Regions from separate parts of the Cytobacillus sp. IB215316 genome, predicted to be linked through region 3. Evidence: a T-box and tRNA genes for the amino acid it is inferred to sense, from the RefSeq annotation. Region 3 holds a T-box; the other regions hold tRNA genes.
What was found. A T-box is a leader RNA that pairs with one kind of tRNA and senses whether it is charged. The one in region 3 lies ahead of argS (arginine--tRNA ligase), so its partner is inferred to be a tRNA-Arg.

Region 1 (10,188 bases), on a different contig from region 3:
GCTAATATATTGGAAAATGTAGACCCAACGATGGTGGAATGTTCATATTTTATGGCAAATAATTATGCTCACCTAGGGTTATTTCAAATGTCACGCAAATATGCGCTTGAGTATCTTAAACAAGCTCCAAATGGAGAATTTAGTGAAGATACTGAGGATCTACTCGAGCTGTTAAGTATTGAATATGATGTAAGCACAGAAGCGCAAGATAGTGAGGAAGATGCGCTCATCTTAAATCAAGAAAGAGCGCGAAGCTTGTTAGAAGATGGTCAGTTTTCAGAAGCTATACAATTATTAAACTCTATGATTAAGGAAAACCCTGAATTTTGGTCAGCTTATAATAATTTAGCGTTAGCACATTTCTACTTAGGCGATTTAAATCGTGCTATACAAATCCTTGACGAGGTTTTTGATAAAAATCCTGGGAATCTACACGCGCTTTGCAATATGGTTATCTTCTTTTATTACCATAAAGAAGATGAGCTTGTTAAGCCACTTATCAATAAACTTGAAAAAGTATACCCAATCACGGTTGAGCATCGCTACAAGCTTGGAGCGACCTTTGCGCTAGTAGGAGAGTCTAAGCTAGCCTACAAGTGGTTAAAACAGCTTTATAAACAAGGGTTTGAAGGTGATGGCACGTATTATTATTGGCTAGCAAATGCCGCGTATTACTCTGATCACGAAAGCTTTGCAAAGAATATATGGAAAAAAGTTATTGAACTCAGTCCAGATAGGCACGGCACAGAGCCTTGGAAAGTGCATGTTGCTCATGAGGTTGTTAAAGGCGCAAACTCACTATTGAAGAGTGACAATAAATATGAACGATTATATGGTTTGTTTTTAGTTAGTCAAGGAAGTAATGTTGAACCAACTGGCATTTATCAAGAAAATGATCAAACAAAATATACAACATTTGAAAGTGAGTTTGCTCATTATATGACAGATAAAATTAGCCAGAAGGGATTAAATAGTCATACAGACTACATTAAGAATTCATACATGATATTGGATCATATTTTTAAAAGCAATAAACTGAGTCATGTAGAAATGGCTGACCTTTTCAACAAGGCATGCTTAGTATTTGATAATGGAATAATTATGAAATATGAACTTTTGAATACACAAGCTTGGGCTGCAGCAATTGAATATAAATGGAAAAAGTTATTACGTAAAAAAGTTACTCAACGAGAGGTTGCCTTAAAATATGATGTTTCGGTAAAAACTGTTTCAAAATATGGTGAATTTGTGAATGTTCTTCTTCAGTGAGCAGATTATTGGACGATTCATTCAGTGTCTTATAGGATACAATTAAGGAAAGGCGCTTTTCGTATACTTTGTTGCTATGTTAAAAACTAAAACAGCACATAAGTATTTATGAGATTATCATCGTTAATAAAGATAAAAGGATGCTTGGAACTTTACGTGCTTATATCTTAATACGAAAAGTAACAATCAATGCGAAAACAGCCAAAGGAAAAGGTATTATATATTCATTGACTTATAGAGATGTTCTAAGTGAAAGAACATTTTATAACATTCTTATGAATGAATCAGTTAATAATGAAGGAGTGAATAAAATGGCAGAAGATACAATTTACGATGTAGTAATTATTGGAGCAGGACCTGCTGGAATGACAGCAGCGGTATATACATCAAGAGCTAATTTGTCAACGATTATGGTGGAACGTGGTGTTCCTGGTGGTCAAATGGCGAACACTGAGGACGTTGAGAACTTTCCGGGATTTGAATCAATCTTAGGGCCAGAGTTATCTGATAAAATGTTCGAGCATTCGAAGAAATTTGGTGCTGAATATGCATATGGCGATATTAAGGAAATTATAGATGGTGAAGAGTATAAAACTGTGGTCACTAGTAGTAAGGAATTAAAAGCAAGAGCAGTTATTATTGCCACTGGTGCAGAATATAAAAAACTAGGAGTGCCTGGTGAAAATGAACTAGGTGGTCGAGGTGTATCATATTGCGCAGTTTGTGATGGAGCCTTTTTTAAAGGAAAAGAACTGGTTGTTGTAGGTGGTGGAGATTCTGCAGTAGAGGAAGGGGTATACCTAACTCGTTATGCATCTAAAGTGACGATTGTTCATCGTCGTGATCAGCTTCGAGCGCAACAAATACTACAACAGCGTGCATTTGATAATGACAAGATTGATTTTATTTGGAACCATACTGTGAAACAGGTTAATGAAAAAGACGGAAAAGTGGGTAGTGTGACACTAGTTGATACTCAAACAGGTGAAGAACAAGAATTTAATACTGATGGTGTGTTCATATACATCGGTTTAAATCCATTATCAAAACCGTTCGCAAACCTTGGTATTACGAATGATAATGGATATATTGAAACGAATGAGCAGATGGAGACGAAGATTCCTGGTATTTTTGCATCAGGAGACATTCGAGAAAAAACCGTTCGACAAATCGTTACAGCTACAGGTGATGGAAGTGTTGCAGCCCAAAGTGCAGCGCATTATATTGAAGAGTTAAAAGAGAAATCGAAATAATTATAACAAAACCGTAATAACGTTTTAACCGAGTTGTAACACAGGTGCAACAATTATTAGGTACTATAAATATAAGTAATTGACCCCCTTTTATAAATATATCCTTGGCACGGGAAATGACCCCGTGCCCTTTTTTTATATTACCTTATTTCGTGAGGATCCTCTAATTTTGAACGTTAGAGGTATACGTACTTATTTCTAAGACCGAAAAGTAATAACTAATGCGAAAACTAAATTATATAGGTATGTTATAAGCTATATTCTCTGTTTGTCATTTATGACAATACAACGACCTGAACGCAATGTCCTTTGCTTGTCTTCTGAAACAGATGATGCCAATCGTTAGCGATAGGACGGTTGATATTGAGTGGAAATGAGTGCCTTCCGTATTTGTTTTACACCATTTATTGTGACGAGCTAGTAGAAATAGTATAATTAATGGTATAAATACAACGAGGTGAAAGGCGTGCAAAGAGTAACTAATTGCGTCTTAGTTCATGAAGGTCAAGTATTACTTTTACAAAAGCCTAGTAGAGGCTGGTGGGTAGCACCTGGTGGCAAAATGGAACAGGGAGAATCCATTAGAGAATCTTGCATACGTGAATTTCGTGAAGAAACAGGTATATTTATAAAAGATCCAAGCATCAAAGGTATTTTCACAATATTGATAAAAGAGCAAAATCAAATCATTTCGGAATGGATGATGTTTACCTTTCTATCCACACAATTTGATGGTAGCAATGTGAAAGAGTCAGAGGAAGGGAAGGTTGCATGGCAGAAAGTGGATCAAATATCCAAGCTACCTATGGCGCCAGGTGACTATCACATTATTGACTATATGGTTAATGGAAAAGGTATCATTTATGGTACTTTCACATATACGCCGAACTTTGAGTTGCTTTCTTATCGATTAGATCCTAGTTAAACGTGTTTGAGGGGGTAATAGTATGAGTACTGGCTCAATGAGTGATATCCAAATGGTCATTATTACAGGAATGTCTGGTGCAGGGAAAACGGTAGCCATACAAAGCTTTGAAGATTTAGGATATTTTTGTGTTGATAATCTACCGCCTTCTTTACTTCCGAAATTTCTAGAACTTATGAAGGATTCCGGTAATAAGATGAATAAAGTAGCACTTGGAATGGACTTAAGAGGAAGAGAATTTTTTGAAACACTATTTGAAGCACTAGATGACATGGCAGAGAAATCGTGGATCACACCTCAAATCTTATTTTTAGATGCCAAGGATGCGACTTTAGTTAGTCGTTATAAAGAGACGAGGAGATCTCATCCGCTGTCTCAAGAAGGACTTCCTCTTGAAGGTATTCAGCTAGAAAGAAAAATGTTGGAAGAATTAAAGGGAAGAGCACAGCTGATTTATGATACATCGGATTTAAAACCTCGTGACTTGAGGGAAAAAATATTACAGCAGTTTGCAACCCAAGGTAAACAAATTTTTACTGTTAATGTTGTATCTTTTGGCTTTAAATATGGTTTGCCGATAGATGCTGATTTAGTCTTCGATGTTCGTTTTTTACCGAACCCTCATTATATTGATCATATGAGACCTAAAACTGGTCTCAATGAAGAAGTTTCATCATATGTATTAAAATGGAACGATACGCAAAAATTTTTAACAAAAGTTGTTGATTTATTGACTTTTATGCTGCCACATTATAAAAGAGAAGGAAAGAGCCAGCTCATCGTTGCAATTGGATGTACTGGTGGTCAGCACCGCTCCGTAACATTAGCGGAGTATTTAGGTCAGTATTTTGAAAATAGCTATAAAACTCGTATATCTCATCGAGATATTGACAAGCGAAAGGAAAAATAATACATGGAAAGAAAAAAACAGCCTAATATTGTAATTATAGGCGGAGGTACAGGCTTACCTGTCTTATTGCGGGGCTTAAAGCAATACCCTGTGAATATCACCGCTATCGTTACAGTGGCTGATGATGGTGGGAGCTCAGGAAGACTTAGAAACGAGCTTGACATTCCACCACCTGGTGATATTAGAAATGTGTTAGTAGCTTTATCAGATGTTGAACCATTGGTTGAAGAGTTGTTCCAGTATAGGTTTGAGGATGGCAATGGTTTGTCTGGACATTCATTGGGAAATATTATCTTAGCTGCAATGACAAATATAACAGGCGATTTTGTTCATGCAATTGGAGAAATGAGCAAAGTGTTAAACGTGAGAGGTCAAGTGTTACCAGCTGCTAATAGAAGCGTTAATTTGCATGCTGAAATGGCAGATGGAACATTGGTATCTGGAGAATCAAAAATACCTGATTATGGAAAGAAAATCCAACGTGTCTTTTTGACACCTGAAGATGTTAAGCCGCTTTCTGAGACAATAGCAGCAATACGCGAAGCAGATTTAATTGTTATTGGCCCCGGAAGTTTATATACAAGTATTTTACCTAACCTATTAGTTTCTAATATAGGAAAAGAGGTTTGTGCTGCAACAGCAAAAAAGGTCTATATGTGTAATGTGATGACTCAGTTTGGAGAAACATCAAACTATACAGCAAGTGACCATGTTAGAGCACTTTATGATCATATGAAATGCGATTTTCTTGATGTGATTATGGTGAATGAAGAGGAAATCCCTGCGTACATTATAGATAGATATGCAAAAGAAATGGCTCAACCAGTCATATATGATATCGAACGATTAAAGGATTTAGGGTTAGATATTATTCACGATAATATTATTAGCTTTGAAGATGGAGTCATTCGACATGACACAAAGAAAGTAGCATCTCTCTTATACTCACTTTTACAGAATGTTCACAAAATCCATGGAATGTAACGGTCGTATACAAAGTACTCATTTACCTTTTATGTACGAGTGTGATAGCATTTTAATGGAACTACTTAATTTTTGAATGCAAAATACAATTTTGTTTGTATTTGCATATACTAGTTATATTGGAAGGAGTCAAGGAGGTTGCTCAATGTAAGTAACCTCAGAGGTGACAGAAGCTATACCGCCTTATTCTGCGTCGACCTTTTTGTCCTCCTATTTAACGCGCATATAGATAAAAGGGGCTGAGAGGTATGTCATATGCATCAGAGACCAAAAAGGAACTCACAAATATTGAAATTAAAGATTGCTGTGCAAAGTCAGAGCTCTCTGCATTAATAAGAATGAATGGGTCATTAACTTTTTCAAATCGTAAACTCATTGTAACTATTCAAACTGAAAATGCAGCAATTGCAAGACGTATCTATACATTGCTAAAGAGATTGTATGATGTCTCAGTTGAACTATTAGTTAGAAAAAAAATGCGTTTGAAAAAGAATAATGTATATATTGTTCGCTTAATTGAAAGCGCTAAAGGTATTCTTGAAGACTTAAAAATCATCGATGAAGGTTTCTCGTTTCTTGGAAGGATTTCAGATGACTTAATTAAGAAAAAATGTTGTAAAAGATCTTATTTACGTGGAGCTTTTTTAGCAGGCGGATCGATCAATAATCCAGAAACGTCTTCATACCACCTAGAGATATTTTCGTTATATCGGGAACATAGTCAAGCACTTTGTGAATTAATGAACACCAGCTTTCAATTAAATTGTAAAATGATTGAAAGAAAAAAAGGCTTTGTAACGTATTTAAAAGAAGCTGAAAAGATTGCTGAATTTCTAAATATTATCGGTGCCCATAGTGCATTGTTAAGATTTGAAGATGTCCGTATTGTTAGAGACATGAGGAATTCAGTGAATCGCTTAGTGAACTGTGAGACTGCCAATTTAAATAAAACAGTCGGTGCAGCTATTAGGCAAGTAGAAAATATTCGGTATATTGATGAAACAGTAGGGCTTAGTTCACTTCCCGATAAGCTTCGAGTTATTGCAGAGCTAAGAATTACTTATCAAGATGTTACATTAAAGGAACTAGGTGAAATGCTACCTGGTGGAAGCATAAGTAAGTCAGGGATTAATCATCGCCTTCGAAAAATAGATGAAATCGCAGACAAGCTGCGATCAGGTCATTCTATTAAAACAAAATAATAGCTTTTGAAAAAGGGAGGAACATGAAATGGTTGAAAAAAAAGTAGAGGTACAATTGAAAACAGGATTACAAGCTCGACCAGCAGCTCTATTTGTTCAAGAGGCGAATCGTTACGCTTCAGATATTTTTTTAGAGAAGAATGGCAAAAAGGTAAATGCTAAAAGCATTATGGGCCTAATGAGCTTAGCGGTTAGCAATGGTTCAACAATTACATTGTATGCTGATGGGCAAGATGAAGAAGAAGCACTTGAAGCATTATGTAATTTTGTTATTCAAAATGGCTAAATAAAACCCTCTCACAACAGTGAGAGGGTTTTTTGCTTATTTAGTAAGTAGATGATTACTTCGCTGGGTGTAGAACTTTATCGATTAAGCCGTATTCTGTGGCTTTTTCAGCAGTCATAAAGTTATCACGCTCTGTATCACGTTCGATCACTTCTAATGGCTGACCAGTACGATCAGAAAGGATGCCATTTAATTTATCACGTAAGAATAAAATGCGCTTCGCAGCAATTTCTATTTCAGTTGCTTGACCTTGAGCACCACCTAGTGGTTGGTGAATCATCACTTCACTATTTGGTAAAGCAAAACGCTTGCCTTTCGTACCAGCAGCTAATAAAAATGCACCCATTGATGCTGCCATTCCTATACACATTGTTGAAACATTCGGTTTAATAAACTGCATCGTATCATAAATTGCCATTCCTGCAGTAATTGATCCTCCAGGACTATTTATATACAAAGAAATATCCTTTTCTGGGTCCTCTGCTGCAAGAAATAGAAATTGGGATACAATTGAGTTTGCTACATTATCATCTATAGCGCTACCTAACATTATAATACGATCCTTTAATAATCGTGAGTAAATGTCATATGCTCTTTCTCCGCGATTTGTCTGTTCGATAACAGTAGGAATTAGATTCAATTTAATTATCCTCCTTTTTAAACTTTATTTAGATATTTATGTAATTTTTATCATACACCTATGGTCAATAAAGGTCAAACGAAAAGTACTAACAATACTATCTTATTCATGTTTTTTTAAATCCATACCTGCTATACCTAAATACTACTGAATTCTGCTTGCATTGTACATCAATCTAACATATAATATTGAAAGCAATCTGTTATATGCCCTCGTAGTGTAGTGGATAGCACGAGAGATTCCGGTTCTCTTAGGGTGGGTTCGAATCCTGTCGAGGGCGTTACATAAGAGAAAAAACCTTCTTTTCAAAAGAAGGTTTTTTTTGTTCAAGAAACTTCGAAGGGAAGAGCGCCTTTAAATGATAGAGCTTCAGATAAATTAGGGCTTTTTAATAGTTGTCTAGATTCGCCTTGAGACGTTTCGCTTCAAACCATAAAGGCAAAAATCGCCTTCACAGTTTGAAGCTCTAACGCTTATCGAGGCTGAGCAAGTCGTCTCCACTTTTCTAACTGCACCTATCACCTCGAGTCGCTTCACCATTACACCCAAAGGCAAAGAGCGTCTTTATGTGTGATGATTCCAGCGCTTGTCGTGGATGACCAAGGAGCTTCCGTTTTTCTAGATGTCCAGCTTTGCCTCCTAGCCTCTCAAGGTCACTTCACCTTTTCATTCAAAGGCAAAGAGCGCCTACAAATGTAAAGCTTCCAGTGTTTATCGAGTCTGCTCAGTCGGCACCGCTTTTCTAACTTCCATTGTTTTACCATACACCTATTATCTCATATATTGTAAAATAGATATGGGGTGGAGAGCATGGAAATGAGACCGGGGTTATTTCAAGAACAAACGTTAAAGCTTACGATGACTAAGGAACTATCTCAAGCAATTGAGCTTCTTCAATATTCCTCTCAAGAACTACTTACCTTTTTACATGATATAGCTATAGAAAATCCTCTTGTTGAGATACAGGAAAGTACACCATTTGATATACCTAGAAAAAAAACTTCTAACACATCATCTCAAAGTAAGCAACATAATTGGTTGGAAAATATCGGGGGAGAGCCTGAAAAACTATACGATCATCTTCGTTCACAAATATTACTATTACCAATAAGTAATATAGAAAGAAATGTTGTTGATCATCTCATAGAAAATATAGATAATAACGGTTATCTTCATTTTGAGGCTCAAGATGTCATTAATCGCTTTGGGGTTACTGAGCAGGATATAACTAAATGTGTAGAAATTATTCAAAACCTTGATCCAGTGGGAGTTGGGGCAAGGAGTGTTCAAGAGTGCTTGCTTATACAGCTACAAAGGGATCAGCATAGGAACGAATTAGCTGAAGTTATTATTAAAGATTACTTTGAATTGTTTGCACAAAAATCGTGGAAGGCTTTGGCGAAGATTTTGAATGTAAAGCCTAAAGAGATTCAACAAATATTTGATCATATACAATTATTAGAGCCTCGTCCTGGACATATTTTTCATCATGAACAGACAACCTATATTATTCCTGATATAATTATTGAACGGAAAAATGGACATTTTGAAGCTGCTATTAACGAAGATTATTTTCCAAAGCTATCATTTAACGTCCAATATGAGCAAGACCTATCTAATGTAGACGATGAGAAAGTGAGTGCTTTTGTAAGAGAAAAAGGTTTACAATGGGGATGGATTATCAAAAGCCTCGAACAAAGAAAGCAGACGTTATTAAGTGTTACAAAACAAATCATATTGAGGCAGACGAATTTTTTTGTTCATGGGTTATCATCTTTGAAACCCCTTACAATGAGAGAGGTCGCAGAAGTAGTCGGATGTCATGAATCTACTGTCAGTAGAGCCGTTAAAGGAAAATATGTACAGACTCCCTTTGGTTTAGTTGAAATGAAGGTATTTTTCAGTAGTAGTCTCAATACGTCTTCTAATGAAGATGCTTCTTCAACAAGAGTTAAAGAGTTAATACAGCAAATGATAAACGAGGAAGACAAAGCAAGTCCGTTGTCTGACCAAAAACTAGTTAATCTGTTAAATAGAGATTTCAAAATCATTGTGTCACGAAGAACAATTGCAAAGTATAGAGATCAATTAGGTATCTTGTCTTCTTCAAAAAGAAAAAGATATGATTGAAGAAGGCGTTTTTGTTTTGAAAGGATGAAAGATATGAGCAAAACAGTAATCATGTATACGAAGGAAAACTGCCCTTTATGTGACAAAGCTCAAAAAATATTAGTTGAACTACAAGCTGAAATTCCTTTTCAACTTGAATTAACTGATATTTACAAGGATGATCAGCTATTAGAGAAATATCAGGTAATGATACCTGTAGTTGAGATAGCGGGCGAAGAAATTGCGTATGGAGTTATTCACAAAGATGTAATAAAAAAGCGCTTACAGCAAGGATTAAATGGTTGATTAAAGGGGTCAGTCCTGTTAGAATAAGAGTTGTAACAGGGGTGATTTTTTTTACCACATGCGGGACATAATATGTCATAGGTGGACTTAAAAAGTCCCGGATGGTAATTTCACCAATTTTAAGGAGAACTGCAATGCGTTCATTAATTGAAGTTCAACAAAAATTATTACCTAACCTTCTAGAGGTTATGCAAAGGCGCTATCAAGTTTTACAATATGTAAGGTTAATGCAACCTATAGGCAGAAGAAGTTTATCACTTAGCCTAGGTATGAGTGAAAGGGTCTTACGTGCTGAAGTACAATT
Region 2 (10,188 bases), 140 kb from region 3:
TCATTTGCTAAATATTGAGATAAGTATTGTAATTGCTGTTTTCTCACCTTCCCACCTTCATCGTATGCTGATAAATGTAGGTGAATAAGAATCAGCTCTTTTCCATTGTCGATAGGAATTCTATTTTCAGTAAATGCACGGTCCAAATCAAATAATTGTCTTGGCCAGTCTTCTTTTCCAGCTAGTGCAAATCTAGTACTTTGTTCAATTGTGTATTTAGATAAAGTCAATATACCACTATTTGCCGATCCCATTGGATCTAGGATTGGTACTGGTACCCAAGGGACTTTGTAATTTACACCATACGTATAACTATAATCAGGTAATTTCTTTGAAATATGATCGATTTGATTAATGTGATTGCTACGTGAAGAATCAGTATCAACTTCTTGTAATAAATAAATATCAGATTTTTTATCCTCTATGAATGACGTTATTGCTTCTAAATTTATCAACGTTTGTTCTTTGCTACTTGATTTTGACATTTTTCCACCGTCTAGAAAAAAATCTTGTTCCTTATCTAACCCTGCATAACCAATATTAAAAGTAGTCATCGTAAAAGGTTCATTTGCCCTAAGCATATTTCCACTTTGGTTATTAACTGTAAGTGAAATTTCTTCTGCAGGTTTGTAATCTGTAACTGTCACATAGATCAAAAAAGTGATAAAAATGAGTGCGATTAATAGAATGATATAACTTATCCATTTAGCGACTTTTATTGCCATGTACATTCTCCTTTATCAATACGTTTGTTATTAATAATACTGCAACTATCATTATGATAAGAATTTTACCTATAATTATATTGTAATAAAAACTAAGTGAATAATATATGTTTTCTTTCGATTATTCTGAAGATTTAGTATAATATTAATGAGATTTAAATATGATAGATAAGACTTTGAGAATAAATTGTATAGTGAGGGGGACAACTGTGAACTCCGTAAAAGCTGTAGAAGTACAGAGGTGGGAGAACTGGTCTGGGAGTGTTGTAAGTAAACCTGCAAAGGTCATGTACCCAAAAAGCATTGAAGAAATCATTTTAATCGTTAAACAATGTAACAAAACTAATCAGGCTATACGTGTGGTTGGTTCTGGTCACTCATTTACTTCATTAGTAGCAACTAATGATCTATTACTTTCATTGGATCTCCTTGAAGGGATAGAACATACAGACCGAGAGAATGATATTGTTTCTGTTTGGGCAGGAACAAAGCTGCATGTTTTGGGAGAGGCTCTTCACCAACTTGGATATGCACAAGAAAATTTGGGTGATATTAATGCTCAATCAATAGCTGGAGCTATAAGTACGGGTACTCATGGGACGGGAATCGAGTTTAGTAGTTTGGCTACACAAGTTGTAGAAATGACTGTAGTAACTGGGAAGGGAGAGTTACTAGAATGTAGTATGGATAAAAACACTCAAATGTTTAAAGCTTTACAGCTATCATTGGGTGCTTTAGGTATTATTGTTAAACTTAAGCTGAAGGTTGTACCGGCATATAAATTACTTTTAGAGAGCAAACGAATGTTCTTAGATGATTGCCTACAGAATCTAGACAAATATAAAACGGAAAATCGACATTTTGAATTTTTTTGGTTTCCATATAGCAAATATGTTCAAGCTAAATTTGTTAATAAAACAAACGACGAAAAAACAAAAAAAAATATTACAGATGCATTTAATAAAAAATTTATTGAAAATGGCTTGTACAGGGTGTTATCAGAAGGGTGTCGTTTAATACCTTCGTTAAGTAAATCGGTAAGCAGATTGTCAGGAAGAGTAGTTCCGAATGAGCGAGCTATCGACGATAGCTATAAAGTTTTTGCATCAATAAGAGATGTTAAATTCAATGAAATGGAATATAATATTCCAGCTAATCAGCTTGCCAATGTGCTTACAGAAATAAGGGATATGATTAATGAAAAAAAGTTCCCCGTGCATTTCCCAATAGAATGTCGCTATGTTAAACGAGACGATATATGGCTAAGCCCAGCTTTTGAGAGAGACTCCGCATATATTGCTGTTCATATGTACAAAGGGATGGAGTATAAAGATTATTTTCGTAGTGTTGAACAAATATGCAGAAAATATAACGGCAGACCTCATTGGGGGAAGATGCATACACTAACAGCACATACACTAAAAGAAGTATATCCATATTGGAATGAGTTCTTGCTGTTAAGAAATGACTTAGATCCAAATAGTTTATTTATGAACACATATTTACGTCAATTATTCGATATAGCTCCTACCTCCACGACGTCAACAAATTCACAATTAGCTGGTTTTTAATATTTTATAAGGCTCTTTTCGTAAACTTTGTCGCTTTTTTCACATATATTTAAGCAGCTCATGTGTATTTTATAATTTTTATAGTCTTTAGTGAGAAAAAAATGAATTATATTTATGTATAGCTCTCAAACGTATACAGCCTTTTATAATCATCTCTATAGGAGCTGGCACCTGATCAACTAATATTTAGGGTTGATTGAAACAACCCGTTACATCTAACCCAATCAAGCAATTCATTACGGTTTAATTATAAACCGAGAAAATAAATTCTGATATAAGGTGTCATGTAAAAGAAAAGCAAGATGTTCGTACATTTTGGACGAAAATAATCACAGCCATACTCCTTCAAACATAAGATAACATGACTAAATATATACCCATCCGCTAGTTCAGCTCGTACCTTTAGCAAGGAGGGTTACAATATTTGAAGGAGAAGGAGTTTCAACCAAAGCCGTTACTCACTAAGAGAGAAAGAGAAGTATTTGAATTGTTAGTTCAAGATAAAACAACAAAAGAAATTGCTAGTGAATTATTTATTAGCGAGAAAACTGTTCGAAATCATATTTCAAATGCCATGCAAAAGCTAGGAGTTAAGGGGCGTTCGCAGGCAGTAGTCGAGCTATTGCGAATGGGTGAACTTAAGCTTTAATGTATACCGGCTTACCTTACATAGGGAGGCCGGTTATTTATATGTCTTAATTTTAAGTAAGTTCTGTCAGCAAACGTGATCGACATATAATATTTATGTGAAAAAATTTAAGTGGTGGATTGCACAATCTAAGATGTAACTTTAAGGTTTGATACTGGAGGTTATTAAATGGAAAATTTTAGGGAGTTGAAGAACTTAAGCAGAGTACAATTTGTTCTATTGTACTCTGTGGTTATATCTATTCCACTCGTTGTAGATTATTATATAATTAAGTATTTTATGAACTCTTTTACGTTTCAGATTGATTTTACTGAATTGTTAATTGTTTGGGTTATTTGCTTTGTATTAAGTTTCTTGATGTCTATATACGTTTGGAAATGGTTTAAGAAACATACTTTGTAATACGTGCATATAACTAGTTTCATAAAAAGTTATGACTGTGCTCGATTTTATCGGCAAAGAATATTTAAGTAATATGATTGTCTAAGGTAAATTACTTTTATACAATTTAGTAGCTATGCTTCACCTTGTGAAATACTTGCATTTCAATTCAAAAAGATAGAAAATAAGGTGACACTTTAAATATACATCGAGAAACGAGATAAGAATGAGGCGATTTTTTGTTAAGACCGATTGGAGTTATCGATTCAGGAGTAGGAGGACTAACGGTTGCGAAAGAAATCAATCGTCAGTTACCTAAAGAAAGAATCATTTATTTAGGAGATACCGCTAGATGTCCTTATGGGCCGAGGCCGAGTGAAGAAGTCCGGGAATATACATGGGAAATGACAAATTACTTGCTAACATATGATATTAAAATGCTAGTTATTGCTTGTAATACTGCTACAGCTGCAGTATTAGAAGAAATAAAGAATGAGCTCAATATACCTGTTGTTGGTGTAATTCATCCAGGAGCTAGGACTGCACTAAAAATAACAAGCAATAATCATATAGGTGTAATCGGTACTGTAGGTACCATCGCTAGTGGCGCTTATAAACAAGCATTAGAGTCTATTAACCACAATGTTTATGTAGAATCACTTGCGTGTCCTAGATTTGTTCCACTCGTTGAGAGTGGTGACTATGAAGGGGAACAAGCGAAAAGAGTGGTTGCTGAAACTTTAGTAGAATTAAAAAATAAAAGAATTGATACACTTATTTTAGGTTGTACTCACTACCCACTTCTAAGTCATTTAATTAGTGAATTTATGGGAGAAAGGGTGAATATTATTTGTTCGGGAGATGAGACTGCTCGGGAAGTCAGCACGATTCTATATCATAGCGGATTATTAAATGATGAAGATGGTAATAATAATCATCTATTCCTTACAACAGGTGCACAGGAGATTTTCCAACAAATTGCTTCGAATTTATTTGGGCACCCTATTGAAAATATAGAAACTATTAGTTTATAAAAAATTAAATGAGAAGCTTTATTTTACATCCTCTAGCCAAGCTAGAGGGTTTTTTCTTTTTTATCGGTCTAAAAATAAAAACAGCTCGTATACATAGTAGTACAAACTGATGTAAGGGGGAAGATAAATGAAAACATGGAAAATACTCAAAATGACCACTGCTATATTAACATTATCAGTGTTATTAGCTGGATGTGGTCTTTTTGGTGGAGAAGATAAAGGCCTTGAGATTGATCCACCTCAAGAAACAACTTATTTGGAGGAAGGGGAATTTACTGACGGAGAAAGTGTAATGGATTCAGAACAAGAAGAAGGTGTAAGTGTTGATTTACAGGAAGATGTAGTGGTAGACACTGTTCAACGTGAATTATTTCTGCTCGATCAATATGGAATGGTCGTTCCACAAACAGTAGAGTTACCGATAGTAGAAGGTCCAGCAAAGCAAGTTTTAGAATACTTGGTACAAGATGGGCCAGTAGAGGATATGCTTCCTAATGGATTTAGAGCTGTATTACCTGCAGGTACATCAGTTGAGGTGAACATAGTAGAAGATGGAATAGTAATTGCTGATTTTTCAAAGGAATTTCAAGAGTACAATAAAGAAGATGAACTAAAAATATTACAAGCAATCACATGGACATTAACTCAGTTTGACACAATTAATAAAGTACAAATAAGGATAAATGGTTACGATCAACCTGTAATGCCTGTGAACGGAACACCGATTGGGGAAGGGGTTAGCAGAGAGCACGGTATTAATTTTGATGAAAATGAAGTTGCGGATATTACAAATTCATACCCTGTTACAGTCTATTTCTTAGCGGAAAATGCTGATTCAACCTACTATGTTCCTGTTACTAGAAGAGTAGAGAACACTGAAGAAAATAGCATCGTTGCTGTCATTAATGAATTAGTTGAAGGACCTAGTTACACATCAAAATTATTAGGGGCAATCAATAATGAAGTTGAATTATTGAGCGAACCGATCATCCAAGACGGGCAAGTTATTTTAAATTTTAATGAATATATTCTAGGAAGCTTTTCAGAAGATCCGATTATTAATACAAATGTATTAGATACATTAGTCCTAACACTAACAGAACAGGAAGGTATAGAACAGGTTGCTATTCAAGTAAATGGGAAAGCAGAACTTGTGAATGAACAAGGTGAATTATTAGCTGAACCAGTATCAAGGCCAAAAAATGTGAACATGGATAGTTTTTAAAAATCTTTTTTTGATATACTATATAAAGATGAGTACAAGAGGTAGGCGTATTTGAGCTACCTCTTCTTATTGTCTAATTCCCTCGAGGACGCTTCGTCATCGCATCTAAAGGCAAAGAACACCTTCGTATGCGATGACTCCAGCGCTTGTCGGGAATAACCAAGGTGCTTGCGCATTTCGCAATTGTCTAGCTCCAGGCGCCATCGGCTCGAGGTCATAAGCTAAATTGTCAAGAAGGTTAAAAAGCAACCTTCCAGCCAGCTTAACTTATGCTTGTCGCCGATAAGCAGTCGCCTTGCGCATTTCGCAATTGTCTAGCTTCAGCACCCATTCCCTCGAGGACGCTTCGTCATCGCATCTGAAGGCAAAGAACACCTTCGTATGCGATAACTCCAGCGCTTGTCGGGAATAACCAAGGTGCTTGCGCATTTCGCAATTAAAAACACTTCGCCATTCCCCAAAGTGAGTGGGATTGTTATATGTGGAATGGGGTGTTTATGTTTTTTATGTTTGATGAGGAGGAATTATAAATGAGAGTTGATGGACGGAACGAAGATCAATTAAGAAGAATACATATTGAGACAAATTATTTAAAGCATCCTGAAGGTTCAGTACTAATCTCTGTTGGTGATACGAAAGTTATTTGTACTGCGAGTATTGAAGATCGAGTTCCACCGTTTATGAGAGGTGAAGGTAAAGGGTGGATTACAGCAGAATACTCAATGTTACCTCGAGCGACTGATTCAAGAAACATCCGGGAATCTAGTAAAGGGAAAGTATCGGGAAGAACGATGGAGATACAACGCTTGATTGGAAGAGCATTGCGCTCAGTTGTTGATTTAGAAAAAATTGGTGAAAGAACAATCTGGATTGATTGTGATGTCATTCAAGCAGACGGTGGTACGAGAACTGCGTCCATTACAGGTGCTTTTGTTGCTGTTGTGTTAGCAGTTGGGAAACTAATGTCTGAGAAAAAATTAACAAAATCACCAATACAAGACTTTTTAGCAGCTACCTCTGTTGGGATAGATGCGAAGCTAGGGCCTATTTTAGATTTGAACTATATCGAGGATTCATCAGCACAAGTAGATATGAATGTTGTTATGACAGGGTCAGGCCAATTTGTTGAGTTACAAGGAACTGGAGAAGAAGCAACTTTTTCAAGAGATGAGCTAAACAATTTATTATCTTTAGCTGAAGAAGGGATTCATGAGATCATTCAAAAGCAGCGCGAAGCATTAGGTGAATTCGTCCAACATATTAAATCAGCTACTCATGAAAGTGGGAACTAGAGTGAACCAAGTATTAATTGCAACAAAAAATATGGGCAAAGTAAATGAATTTAAGTCCATGCTAGAGCCTAAAGGAATTGAAGTACAGTCTTTGTTCGATATTAACGAGCCGATAGATATTGAGGAAACAGGACAGACTTTTGCTGAAAATGCAATCATAAAAGCTGAAGCTGTAGCAAATCGGTTTCATACTATTGTCATTGCAGATGATTCAGGATTAGCAGTAGATGCCCTTGACGGTCGCCCTGGAGTTTATTCTGCCCGCTATGCTGGAGAACATAAAGATGATCAAGCCAATCTGGAAAAAGTATTGCAGGAGCTAGAAGGTGTACCAACTCATAAAAGGACTGGACGTTTTCATTGTGCCTTAGCTATTGCTTTTCCTAAAGGAGAAACCCATGTAGTTGAAGGCACATGTGAAGGTAGAATTACGGACACCCCTGTTGGACAAAACGGTTTTGGCTATGATCCTATTTTTTATGTAGAAGAGAAAGAAAAGACAATGGCTCAATTATCGAAACAAGAAAAAAATGAAATGAGTCATCGAGCCATTGCATTAAAAAAGCTTTCACATTTATGGTCTGAGATATTTGCTGATGAGGACAAGTAACATGAAAATTTTAGTCGTAAGTGATAGCCATGGCTTATCAGAAGAGCTTACACAAGTTGCTCGTAGACACGAAGATGATGTTCAAATGATGATTCATTGTGGAGATTCAGAGCTCCCAGCTCATGCTGAGGCAATGCAAGGATTTAACTCTGTTAGAGGAAATTGTGATATAGACTCAGCATACCCTGATCATTTAGTCGAAAAATGTGGACAGCAACATTTATTTGTTACACATGGTCATCTATATAATGTAAAAATGACTTTAATGAATCTTTTATATCGTGCTAAGGAAGTTGATGCGAAGGTTGTTTGCTTTGGGCATTCACACATAGCAGGAACAGAAATGGCTGATGGAATTTTATTTATTAACCCGGGGAGCCTCCGACTCCCGAGAATGCGCAAAGATAAAACATATGTTATACTACATATACAAAATAGACATATCCATGTCAATTACTATAGTATTGAGGGGAAGATTATACCGTCTTTATCAAGCGAATTTATCCTTGAATAATAAAATGCATAGTTCTATATATGCTTAGTCTTGAGAGCCACCTTACTATAATATAAAAATGGTAAGGTACTCTCTAAGTAGAATAATGGGGATTATACATAATAGCAAATTTGAGTGAGGTAATTTTTTTTTATTTACTCCTTAAAAATGATTGACAAACTATACTAATATTTATATAATAAATTTTGTCGTTAACAATTAATCAACTTATTTTGTCCCAGTAGCTCAGCTGGATAGAGCAACGGCCTTCTAAGCCGTCGGTCGGGAGTTCGAATCTCTCCTGGGACGCCATTACATAGCAATGTAACCCATGATGGGTTTTAACAGATAATGGATAATCATACAGTGTGAATACTGTATGATTATCCATTTTTTATACTGCTATTGATATAAGGAAATAGATATTTTTTGAAGTAGTTATGTGGATATTTTGAAAAAGTTGATATTTTATATAGCTAGAAAAATATTGTTCTTTTTTTAATGTATACGAAAGTAAATAAAAGTATATCAACTAAATGATGTTACTCCAGTAAAACCAAATATGAAAAGCTCCTCTGTTGATTAATGAAAATCAACATTAATTTTCTTCTTGGTGCCTTGGTTTTTTTTTGGCATAGTAACCTCTAGAACACCATTTTTGTATGTTGCTATCACTCCCTCAACATTTACAGTTGTTGGTAGAGTTACTGCTCTATGAAAGCTACCTGTATGTCTTTCTCTTCTGTATAAATTCTCATCTTTTACATCGTTAGTCCCATTTATAGAGCCACTAATATTTAAAACATTGTTGTCAATTTCAATATTTACATCCTCTTTTTTTTCTAATCCAGGAATGTCACACGTAGCCACAACCTCATTATTTGTCTCATAAACATCAACTCTAATCATTCCTAAGTAGTTTTGCTCATTGGTATAGTCGAAAGGGAAGTTTGAGAAGTTAGTAAATAGCCTGTCCATGTCCCTTCTCATGTTTGATAAATGTCTGAACGGGTCGTGAGGTATTAATGTCATTAGTTCTCCTCCAAATGTGTAAAATTTAAATTATATAGAAATATTCTCTGCAGTAGTTATAGAAATATGTAATATGGATAAGAAATAATTAATACTGCTTATATATGTAAACTGATTTGAGGGAAGATCATGAATAAAAGTTATGTATTGGAAATTACTTTAATTGCATAAATTTTATATTGAATAAATGAGGTTGGATTGAAGGCTTCACATTTTCAGTTTCTCTTTCTAACTTTTTGAACCTATTTTTTAAAAAGTTTCACAAATTTAAAAACCTCATAATAACAGTGATGTAAGCGTATTCAAATTGAGTGATAAATACAAATTTTCAAATAATTCTTCAAAAGACTATTGACTCTTTAAACAAATGAGCGTAAGATAGTCCTCAAATAAAAAATTGTCACAATATTTATTAGTTTTTAAAATCTATATTTTTACATGATTTTACGTTAAAATTCCTTAGTTTTTTGTCGGTATAAATACCTAGTGTTGGTTCATTCAAAAAGGTACATTTTAGGATATTTTTTTATATCTATGTATTTATCGATTTAAAGCGTCTATATAATAAAGGGAAGGAGGATATAAGATGGGTGATCAGTGGATTTTTTTAGGTGATACTTTTGTAAAAAAAGAAGATGCAAAAATTTCAGTTTATGATCATGGCTTTTTATACGGAGATGGTGTATTCGAAGGTATTCGAGTGTATAGCGGAAACGTTTATCGGATGAAAGAACATATGGATCGTTTATATCGCTCAGCTAAATCAATTATGCTAACTATTCCTTATACAGAAGAGGAATTGACAGATCTAGTTGTTCAAGCAATCCAAAAAAATAAGTTTGAAGATGCTTATATTCGTCTTGTGGTTTCTAGGGGTGCTGGTGATTTGGGTCTAGATCCGTTTAAATGCAGTAAACCTCAAGTTGTTATTATCGTGGAGCCTCTTGCACTTTTTCCGAAAAAGCTGTATGAAACTGGCATAGAGATTATTACTGTTGCAACCAGACGAAATAGACCTGATGTTTTAAGCCCTAAAGTTAAATCGTTAAATTATTTAAACAATATTCTAGTGAAAATTGAAGCGCATTTGGCAAATGTAAGTGAAGCTTTAATGTTAAATGATCAAGGATATGTTTCAGAAGGGTCAGCGGACAATATTTTTATTGTCAAAGATAG
Region 3 (10,188 bases):
TCGTAGACTTATGAAATTCTAACAAAAGGGAATTAAAGCTATTCTCATCTTTGTATAGAAAAAAAGATGCCACAAATGATAGTTGTATACGGAGTGCATTTCCTAGTACGAAAAACAACAATCGATGTGAAAACAATCAATCTATATGTTATTATCGACTGTCGAGCCGCGAACTCAAGTTGTAAACTGCATAACCATAAAATGCAAAACAGTCAATTTTTTAACTTAATATTTTAATTACGGAGTAATAGTTCTACAATCATTACATTTCCTCTGGAGCTTCAATTCCCAACAATCTTAAGCCTTCTTGTAAAACGATCATTACTGAAGTTACTAGTCCAAGTCGAGATATCAGCTCGCTATCTTTGACTAACACCTTCACATTACCGTAATATTTATTAAATTCTTGTGCTAGGTCAATTAGGTATTTTGCAATTTGGGATGGTTCAAATTTTTCATAGCTTCTCTTAATTACATTTGGAAAGTCTATTAACAATTTAATGACTGACCAACTAAGTTCATCAGCTAAACCTTCTATATTGTGTAACTGTTCTTGTCCCGATTTTCTTATCAAAGAGTTAGCTCTTGCATGAGTGTATTGGACGTAAGGTCCTGTCTCCCCTTCAAACTTTAACATCTCTTCCATTGAGAATTCTACATTATTTAATCTTTCATTTTTTAAATCGTGAAAAATAAGTGAACCGATAGCAACCATTTTAGCTACTTTGTCTTTATTTATTAGTTTTGGGTTTTTCATTTCTATACTGTGTTTAGCTAGACTGATTGTTTCGTTTATAACCTCCTCAAGTAGAACAACTTTTCCTTTTCTCGTCGACATCTTCTTACCGTCTTTTAAAATAAAGCCAAATGGAATGTGAACGAGATTGTTCGACCATGTAAAACCTAGCTTTTTTAAAACAGCAAAGACTTGATTAAAATGAAGACTTTGTTCATGGCCAACAACATACAATGCCTTGCTAAACTGATACGTTTCTTTTCTATATATAGCAGCTGTTAAATCTCTCGTTGCATATAGAGTTGCACCGTCAGATTTTTTGATTAAACACGGTGGATAATTATACTCACTTAGATCAACAACATCTGCACCTTCTGATTCGGAAAGTAACCCAGACTTCACAAGTAAGTTCAGCGTTTCTTCCATTTTATCATTGTAAAAAGCTTCGCCATGATAAGAATCAAACTTGATACCTAGTAAATTATAAATACTCGAAAATTCTTTAAGTGATTCATCACGAAACCAATTCCATAGTTCGATTGCATGTTCATCTCCATCTTCAAGTTTCTTGAACCACAATCTTGCTTCATCTTCCAAGTGTTTATCTTTTTCAGCCTCATCATGAAATTTGACGTACAATTCCAATAACTGTTTAATTGGATTCTCTTTTACTTTCTCTTCATTTCCCCAGTGTTTATAAGCAACTATTAATTTACCAAATTGTGTACCCCAATCCCCTAAATGATTAACTTTAATGGATTGAAATCCACATTTTTCTGCTATAAGTGCCAGTGAATTTCCTATAACTGTTGATCTTAAATGTCCCATAGAAAATGGCTTAGCGATATTTGGGGATGAAAAATCAATAACTACATTTTCACCATTTCCAATATTTAAAGTTCCAAAATGATTACCTTGTTTTAGGATTATAGCCATTACTTCTTTACTAACTTCCTTTTTATTCAAAAAAACATTTACATATGGACCATCAGCTACAACTTTATCAAATAATGTGTGGCTAACCTGTTCAGCTATTTCTTTAGCAATATGATTTGGAGATTTTCGAAACTTTTTGGCTAAGGAAAAGCACGGAAAAGCAATATCACCCTGAGTATGAAACTTTGGTCTTTCAATTATCTGTAACGTCTCTTCATAAGTTATAACATCCTTTAAAACTTGTGAAATTTCCTTAGCATATATTTCTGAATAATTCATTTGCTTCATCTCCTACCTGTTATTTTCATCAGTACGTTTACTGTCCAAGTCTCTACGTCTACTGTCCATACTCGGGAATGTGAAATCTTGTTTCAAAAGGGTATACCTACAGTAATGTGTGGTTAACTATGTAACTAGAGCAGATCATATTCTTTCCGGAACTCTTGTAGCTTGATTTTTAATAGCAGGAAAAATATGAATTACCTTTTTTATTTAGTACACCCCTTCTGATAAAACTAAAAAATCCCGCCTCTTAAAAGAGACGAGATTTTCCCCGCGGTACCACTCTAATTGTTCAAATTGAACCATCTTAATGTCATTGATAACGGTTGATTAACCGGCATACCCTACTTGTACAAGGTTATTTAAATAAAAATAACGCTAATACTTTTTCGGACTGCTTCTCCGAAGTACGTTTCATTATGAATAATCGATTAGGCTTTCACCATCCCTAACTCGCTACACGTATATTCAAAATTACTGTCTTCTTCAACGAATGAATTATTTTTACAAATTATAAATAAAGTTTAGAAATATTTCAAGGTTATTTATTCCATAATTTTTTTTATTCTCATTTATTTTTCTACATCATGTTGTAAATTGTTTTGTATTTTATCTAAAAATGCTAGTTGTAATTCGTTCTGAGAATAAATACTTTCAAATGTGGCTTTAGTAATCGGAGATAGTTCACCCATTGCTTTCTCCTTATGTTCTTCTCCTTCTCTTAAAGCTGTACGTTTTACACTATTGGATAGCTAGTCATTTTGATTTGGCAATAAAATGTGTAAGTCCCACAGTTAACAAAGGCTGCAAAATAGTTTAACGAATGAATAGCAAGATCTTTTCGTAAACTTTATTGCTAAATTTTACAAAATTAAAAATTGATTCCTATTTGTTAATAGAAAAGTTGTAAGGAACAACCAGTTGAATACGTGTTGATGCCCTACAATAGATGAGCCACAGCAATTTGGCTGTGGCTTAGTTTCCATTTAATTTTAACAAACTAATTTTCCCTGCTAAAGTTTCTGCTGTCGTTGGACCAACTATTTTTTCTCGGATAATGCCGCTTGGGTCAATGATAAAAGTTTCAGGCTGGCCAACTACTAAATAATTTTTTGAGACATTATCATCTGTATCAAATAAATACAGTGTTGTTGAATTATGTTTTTTTATAAATTTTTCAACACGACTTTTAGGTTCTCCACGGTCGATAATAAGAAGCTTATACTTATCTCCATATTGTTGATGAAAGGCTTCGAGTTCAGGTTCTTCATCTACACACGGCTTACACCATGTAGCGAAAAAATTTAATACAACGAATTGCCCCTGATAGTCAGATAAAGTATGAGTATCTCCATCTAAATCCTCTAGTGTGAAATCATAAGCTGAGTCACCAACCTTAACTCCTTTGACTCCTTGTATTCCTGAAGCTAAAAAGAAAAATACGGCTGCCACCAAGCATAGTACTATGATTTGAATCATTCTTCTTTTGTTCATACAAATCATCCTCTAAACTGGATTTATCATCATTAAGAGTTACGTTCTACCAGTTGATGAATACAGTTAACAGCACAATCAAAAAGGACGTGTACTGTTAATTCAATACTAATATTGAAGTTTACTAGAACGAGCTTATTGCTTCTCTAACTCTTGTATATAATCTAATTCTTTTTCTAGTTTTCTTTGCCGTTTCCCAAGCATAACTACATATCCAGCAATTAAGACCCATGCAATTGTGTATGCACTAAATAAATACCCCATTTTCAGTTCCTCCTCTTTATTGTTTATTTACTATTCCATCGTACGCATAGCACCTTTAGCTATGAAAGTACTTTCCTTAGTCGCCTATCCTATACCAGACAGAAAATAATCTCCCCTGCAAATAGTTAATTAAGGTCTAGTGAATTTGGATTCTGTAAACCTACATATGCTACGGTATTTTTCGTTACTACCTTTTACGAAATTTTATTCATTAACTTCTCTTGAATAGCTTTCTTATTTTGAGCGATCGCAATTTTTGCTTTTTCTATATAAATACCTTTTTGGAGTAAAACAATATACAACAAAGTAATAAAACCTAGCGTAAATAACAATGTGAATAACATTTCAGGCTCAATTCCGCCTCCTTGTTGTGTCGGACCATCACCAAACACGATTGGATGAAGCTTTGAGTTCCACCAACGTATTGCCATAAATACGATTGGAACATCAATAAAACCAATAATTCCAAATACTGAGGCTAATCTTGCTTTCTTTTCCCATGCTCCGTCCATACGACGAACCATAATATAAGATACATAAATAAACCATAAAATCAATGTCGTTGTTAATCTAGGCTCCCAAGTCCACCATGTATTCCATGCACTTCGTCCCCAAATAGGTCCAGTTGTTAAGACGATAGTTGTAAAAACAACACCAATTTCAGCCGAAATTCCTGCAATGATATCATAAATTCTCTTCCTTTTTATAAGGTATAAAATACTATAAACAAACACGACTCCAAAAGCCAAAAACGCAACCCAAGCTGAACCTACGTGAAAATAAAATATTTTTTGTACTACGCCCATCGTAACTTCGACTGGAGACCATATAAATATTAAAAACATTGTTACTACACCTATTGGAATTGTTAACCAAAGAAGTATCTTATGAAGTTTTGATTCTGATTGCCAAACCACATTATTCTTTGTCATTTTTCACACCTCCATCACATATTCAAATAATAAGAAACAAATAACAAAAAACACAAGATCATACCCAATCATCAATTGCATCCACGATATAGCACTTGATAAATTCTCAAGATTAACTAGCAATATTTTTGTTGCCTGCACAGCTGCAATAATAATCGGACTAACTATAGGAAATAAGACAATTGGTAATAGCATTTCACTACTCCTTGAATTAGCAGTTAATGCAGCTAAAAATGTACCAATGCTTATAAAACCAAAAGTTCCTAAAAAGATAACTGCTAAAAATAAGGGAACGTTTCCTAGTAAGCGAAAATCAAATAAGATAAATAATAATGGTATAGAAATCAATTGAACTAATAGTACAAAAATGAAATTAGCGAGCATTTTGCCAAAATAAATACTTGAAGGATCAATAGGTGCGACAATCATTCCATGTAAGCTATCTTGATTTTTTTCAGCTAAAAATGAGCGGTTCAACCCTAATATTCCAGCAAAGATAGTAATGACCCATACCATTCCAGGTACCACTGCTTTGACAGCATTACTCGTAGGGTCAAATGCAAAGCTAAAAGTCACAATAACAAGCCCTGAAAAGATTAACATAGTACTTAATAGTTGTTTTGTTTTCCACTCAGAATATAGATCTTTCCAAGCGATAATCCATGCAGATTTAAGTAGTTTAATCATGTTAACTCACCAGTCCTGCATACATTTCTTTGATATCTTTCACGTTTTTTGCACCTGAAATAGCAAAATCATCAATTAACAATCCTTGTTTCATAACGATTGCTTTATCACATGTTTCAATGAGTTGATGGAAATCATGTGTAACCATAATTATAGTTGTACCTTCCTGCTTCAATTGCAAAATAACATTATTTAAAATTGAAACTGCCCGTTGATCTAACCCAGTATGTGGTTCATCTAGAAGTAGAATACTAGGTGAATGAATAATCGCTCTAGCAATCGCAATTCTTTGTAGCATTCCTCTTGAAAATGAGCGAACAGGCTCATGCATAAATAAGCTTAAACCTACCATAGAAATGAGTTCTTTTGCTCTTACCTCAATATCTTCTACATCATAGAGTTTTCCGTAATAAACTAGATTCTCAATCGGTGAAAAGTGATCATATAAGTAACTGCTATGTGATAAGAATCCAATTGTTTTCTTAATAACCTCTTCGTTCGCTTTTAGCTTCATATTATTTATCAAAACATCACCAGATGTCGCCTCCAGCAATCCACTAATTATTTTTAATACTGTACTTTTCCCTGCTCCGTTGGGACCTAGTAAAGCGGTCGTTTCCCCTTCTTTTACTGTTAGATTGACTCCACGTAGAATCTCTTTCTCCCCTATCTTTTTCGTTAGCAAAGATGTTTTTATCACGCAGATCCCTCCAATCTATTCAGTCATTTGTTTTATATTAAATTTCACTTTAATTAACATATCTTTATAAGCATTAAACTGTTCATTGAACTTATCTTCAGATATTTTTCCTGCTTTCAGTTCATCTTCTAAATCGATCATTTTCGTCATAATTGCATCGCGCTTTCCAAGCAATTGTTGAAAAATCTTCTCCTCTTTATCCTCAGTCAAAGAAATTTGCCTATTCTGGTCTTTTTGACGAAAGTAAATGAAAAACAGCCCTCCTCCAATTATGATTACACCAAGAATAATTAATAATATATGTGGGTTAAATTGTCTTAATGGTGAATCAAACCACATTCGTAAATGTCCTGGATTATGAAAGCTTGGAGAAGTTTGTGTGACTGCAGCACTCATCATAAAAATGCTTTTCACCTTACTTCCCTCCCCGCTGTTTTCTCGTTTGATCAAGTTCATTAGCTATTTCATTTTCTATATCCTTTTTAACTTGTTCAGGCATATTTTTTATTGTATTAGCAACATGAACATCGTCTACTAACGTTTCCTCCTCCATAATAGGAAGAAGCATTTTTTCGTAGTTATTTTTTAATTTCTCATAATCTTCTGTCGATAATTTTTTCATGTTATAATCCATTTCGAGTTCATTTAGTGTCGCAAATATTTCTTCTTTTTTTATGATATCTACTTCATCTATCATGCTTTCATGAAAAGTTACATTCTTTTTTGACAGCAGTGGAGATATTACTAAATAACTACAAACTACTACTAATAATGTGGCTGTTATAATTGAGACTAGATCCATATCAATCACATCCTAGAAAAGCTTTTTTCTTTCTTTATCAATCATTTCTCTTAAAACAGAATCGGTGTTCTCGTCACGTAAAGCTTCATCAGTTGTTATTGAATGAGCACTGTTATTTTTTTTGATCCAACTACGAATAACTGTAAATACAATCACTCCAGCTACAATCAATACGATAAATGGTGTGATCCATGCAGAAAGGCTAAATCCTTGCTTAAGTGGGGCTGACAATGCCTCTTCGCCAATTTCCTCAACGTAGAAATTTAAGATCTCTTCCTTGTTCATCCCCTCTTGCATCATTTGAGCAACTTCTTCGTAATATTCTTGCTTAACAGGGCAAGTAGCCAGATCATCCCCCGCATGTCCTTCCATGGCAAGCATTGCAACAATGCTCTGAAATTGTGCCGAACTATAATCAACATCTTCTACTGCATAGGTACCCGAAGAAAATAAAAGTATAAGAAGCCCAGTTAAAATGAATAAGCGCTTCATCATTTCCCCATCCTTTCTACGCAAACCCTTAAGATACATGTCTCTGTACCCCTTTATATCTCGGTGTAATATTGCCATATTTTCCGCTCCAAACAGCAAATATTGCGCCTATTAAAACAACCATGCCACCCGTCCAAATCCATTTTACAAGTGGATTAATCCGAATAACAAATGTAGCTCTTAAATCTTGCTCCCAACCACTTAACACAATATAAAGATCTTCGTCCCAATTACTAATAAGAGCTACCTCAGTAGACGGTTGTTCGAATGAACCATAAAAGATTTTCTCAGCTTCAGCATATCCTAAATGTTGACCGTTTTTGTTAATTTTTAGAGTGGCAAACACTACATCATTGATACCTTCACGCTTTTGTTGTAAGTTCTCATAGGTAATTGTGTACTCTGCAAGTTCAATACTTTCTCCCATCGCTAGCGTCTTCATTGTTTCAACATTGAAGTTATTTGAACCAATTATACCTACTGCCATTAGAGCTATCCCAATATGAACGATATAGCCACCGTACCGTCTGCGATTACGTGACATTAAACGGCCAAGTGCAACAATGACATTTTCTCCAGTAACTGACTTTCTAGCCTTTACCCCGCGACTAATTTCAAGAATATGAGTAAAAATCATGAATGCAACAACAGCAAAGCCGATAATCGGATAAGCTTTTTTAATACCTAGAAGTATTAGTAACATAGCAACTAGTAAGCTCAAAATTGCTGGAATTAAAAAGTTTTTTCGTAGATTTCTTACAGTTGAGCGTTGCCAAGCGATTAAAGGACAAATAGCCATAACAAACATTAATGCAAGCATGATAGGTGACATAACTGTATTAAAGAAAGGGACACCAACCGTAACCTTCGTTCCTTTAACCGCCTCAGAAATGAGTGGGAAAATTGTTCCCCAAAATACTGCAAATGTCGCACCAACAAGTATTAAATTATTGATTAAAAAACTACTTTCTTTTGATAAAAATGACTCAAACTGTCCGCTGTTTTGTCTTAATAAATGAAAACGACTCATCATTACATATAGTGCAAATAAGACTGCAAGTGCCATAAAAATTAAAAAGTAAGTACCTAAATTACTATCTCCAAAAGCATGAACTGAAGTTAAGACGCCACTTCTTACAAGAAAAGTTCCAAATAATGTTAATGCGTATGAAAGAATAATCAAACTAATATTCCAAATCTTCAACATCTGCTTGCGTTCTTGAATCATTACCGAGTGTAAAAAAGCAGTAACAGTTAACCAAGGCATGAAGGATGCATTTTCAACAGGGTCCCATGCCCAATAGCCACCCCATCCGAGCTCAAGATAAGCCCAATAACCTCCGATTATATTGCCAAGAGTTAAAAATAACCACGCTACTATTGTCCAACGTCTCGTCATACGAATCCAAAAAGCGTCTACATTCTTTAGTATTAAAGCAGCGATAGCAAATGCAAAAGGTACAGAAAGTCCTACATAACCTAAGTACAATGTTACTGGATGTAAAATCATCCCTGGGTCTTGTAACATTGGATTTAAACCTTTCCCAACCTCTGGAATAATATCATTCAGTTCAAAAGGTTTCGTAGTCGTTGCTAACAAGAAGTAAAAGAAAATAATATTTCCAAGCATGATTGTTCCAATATAAGGAACCATTGGATTGCCTTTCATTTTTCTTGAAAACACAACCATCGTTGCGTACATTGTTAAGAAAAATGTCCATAATAATAAAGAACCTGCATTACCTGCCCATAATGCTGAAAGCTTATATATAAGTGGTAAATCGCTACTTGTATACGTAGAAACATACTTAAATTGAAATTGACTTGTACCTAAAGCGTAGAATAAGACAAACATTGAAACACTTGTTAATAAAAAGATCGATAACACACCATTCTTCCCACTATTTATTAACTTTTGGTTTTGCTTTCTTATTCCTAATATGAGAATAATAAATGAATAGATTGAAATGACTAATGCTAAATAAACAGCTGTACTACCAATTAAATACATGGCTAATCACCTTTCTTTACTCCTCATTTTCTATCTTTTTATGAAGCTCTGGGTCATAGTCACTTTTATCTTGGTCTTCATATTTGGATGGACACTTAGTTTGAAGTTTCTCAGCAAAAAACACACCATCCTCTTGTATATACCCCTCTACAATTGCAGTTACATCTTCACTAAAATTGTCTGGTCGCACCCCTTGATAAAATATAGGAAGCTCATTACCATCTTCGTCTCGTACTGTAAAGCGAAGTTCTATATTATCTGCATTCCAATCAATTGAATCTTCAATTAATAATCCTTGGGTCATGACGAATTTATCGCTGTACTTCTCTTCATTTGCTAAAAGTTGTGTAAGTGTCAACTCTGTACCGCTTGAACCTGGTGTAGCAGCTATGAGCAATGTGAGAATAGCTATGATGATCAAACTTCCACCAAACAATACTTTTTTATTTTTGTTCATTCCATTCACCCCTCAACTTAGTTCACTCATTTTTTTGCGATACGTTTGTTCATCAATTTCACCATTAGCCAACATGTTTCTTAACTTCTTTTTATCTTGTTGTCGGTTTGTAGCTTTAATTTCGCTTTCACGTTCTTTGTGTTTCTTTTTCTGAAAAATTAACAGCATGATTGTGAATAAAAATATTAATGAAATGACAACGATTGCAATAATTGTATTTGTTGATAACCCTCCATTATTTGATGAGTTAGTTTGTATTAGGACACTATTGTTGTTATTTGGTGCTATTTCAGCAATTTTACTAGTTGTCGTTTCGTTGTCTTTCTTCTCATAAGACACATCAAATACTTTCTTCTCCCCAGCTGTTAATTGAATAACCTCATACAAATACATGT

Region 1: it encodes a tRNA-Arg, which carries the amino acid that the T-box ahead of argS (arginine--tRNA ligase) is inferred to sense. The anticodon was not compared.
Region 2: it encodes a tRNA-Arg, which carries the amino acid that the T-box ahead of argS (arginine--tRNA ligase) is inferred to sense. The anticodon was not compared.

The regions. Positions count from the first base shown of each region.
Region 1 is NZ_JAXBMC010000003.1:74,524-84,711, forward strand. It holds gene SLH48_RS07420 (tetratricopeptide repeat protein) at 1-1,269, shown strand, start outside; gene trxB (thioredoxin-disulfide reductase) at 1,581-2,522, shown strand; gene SLH48_RS07430 (8-oxo-dGTP diphosphatase) at 2,989-3,447, shown strand; gene rapZ (RNase adapter RapZ) at 3,470-4,357, shown strand; gene SLH48_RS07440 (YvcK family protein) at 4,361-5,341, shown strand; gene whiA (DNA-binding protein WhiA) at 5,590-6,543, shown strand; gene SLH48_RS07450 (HPr family phosphocarrier protein) at 6,572-6,829, shown strand; gene clpP (ATP-dependent Clp endopeptidase proteolytic subunit ClpP) at 6,885-7,469, opposite strand; tRNA gene SLH48_RS07460 (tRNA-Arg) at 7,678-7,749, shown strand; gene rpoN (RNA polymerase factor sigma-54) at 8,280-9,599, shown strand; gene SLH48_RS07470 (glutaredoxin family protein) at 9,633-9,884, shown strand; gene SLH48_RS07475 (sugar-binding transcriptional regulator) at 10,019-10,188, shown strand, end outside.
Region 2 is NZ_JAXBMC010000001.1:237,144-247,331, forward strand. It holds gene SLH48_RS01070 (endonuclease/exonuclease/phosphatase family protein) at 1-725, opposite strand, end outside; gene SLH48_RS01075 (D-arabinono-1,4-lactone oxidase) at 935-2,296, shown strand; gene gerE (spore germination transcription factor GerE) at 2,721-2,945, shown strand; gene racE (glutamate racemase) at 3,566-4,360, shown strand; gene SLH48_RS01090 (GerMN domain-containing protein) at 4,488-5,585, shown strand; gene SLH48_RS01095 (hypothetical protein) at 5,691-5,834, opposite strand; gene rph (ribonuclease PH) at 6,116-6,877, shown strand; gene SLH48_RS01105 (XTP/dITP diphosphatase) at 6,879-7,487, shown strand; gene SLH48_RS01110 (metallophosphoesterase) at 7,489-8,001, shown strand; tRNA gene SLH48_RS01115 (tRNA-Arg) at 8,216-8,292, shown strand; gene SLH48_RS01120 (Hsp20/alpha crystallin family protein) at 8,563-9,012, opposite strand; gene ilvE (branched-chain-amino-acid transaminase) at 9,599-10,188, shown strand, end outside.
Region 3 is NZ_JAXBMC010000001.1:376,201-386,388, reverse strand. It holds gene argS (arginine--tRNA ligase) at 263-1,951, opposite strand; T-box leader at 2,207-2,453, opposite strand; gene SLH48_RS01720 (TlpA family protein disulfide reductase) at 2,930-3,448, opposite strand; gene SLH48_RS01715 (CcmD family protein) at 3,584-3,712, opposite strand; gene SLH48_RS01710 (cytochrome c biogenesis protein) at 3,907-4,644, opposite strand; gene SLH48_RS01705 (heme exporter protein CcmB) at 4,648-5,331, opposite strand; gene SLH48_RS01700 (ABC transporter ATP-binding protein) at 5,333-6,031, opposite strand; gene SLH48_RS01695 (hypothetical protein) at 6,047-6,445, opposite strand; gene SLH48_RS01690 (hypothetical protein) at 6,447-6,833, opposite strand; gene SLH48_RS01685 (cytochrome c-type biogenesis protein CcmH) at 6,846-7,364, opposite strand; gene SLH48_RS01680 (heme lyase CcmF/NrfE family subunit) at 7,354-9,336, opposite strand; gene SLH48_RS01675 (cytochrome c maturation protein CcmE) at 9,353-9,793, opposite strand; gene SLH48_RS01670 (hypothetical protein) at 9,806-10,188, opposite strand, start outside.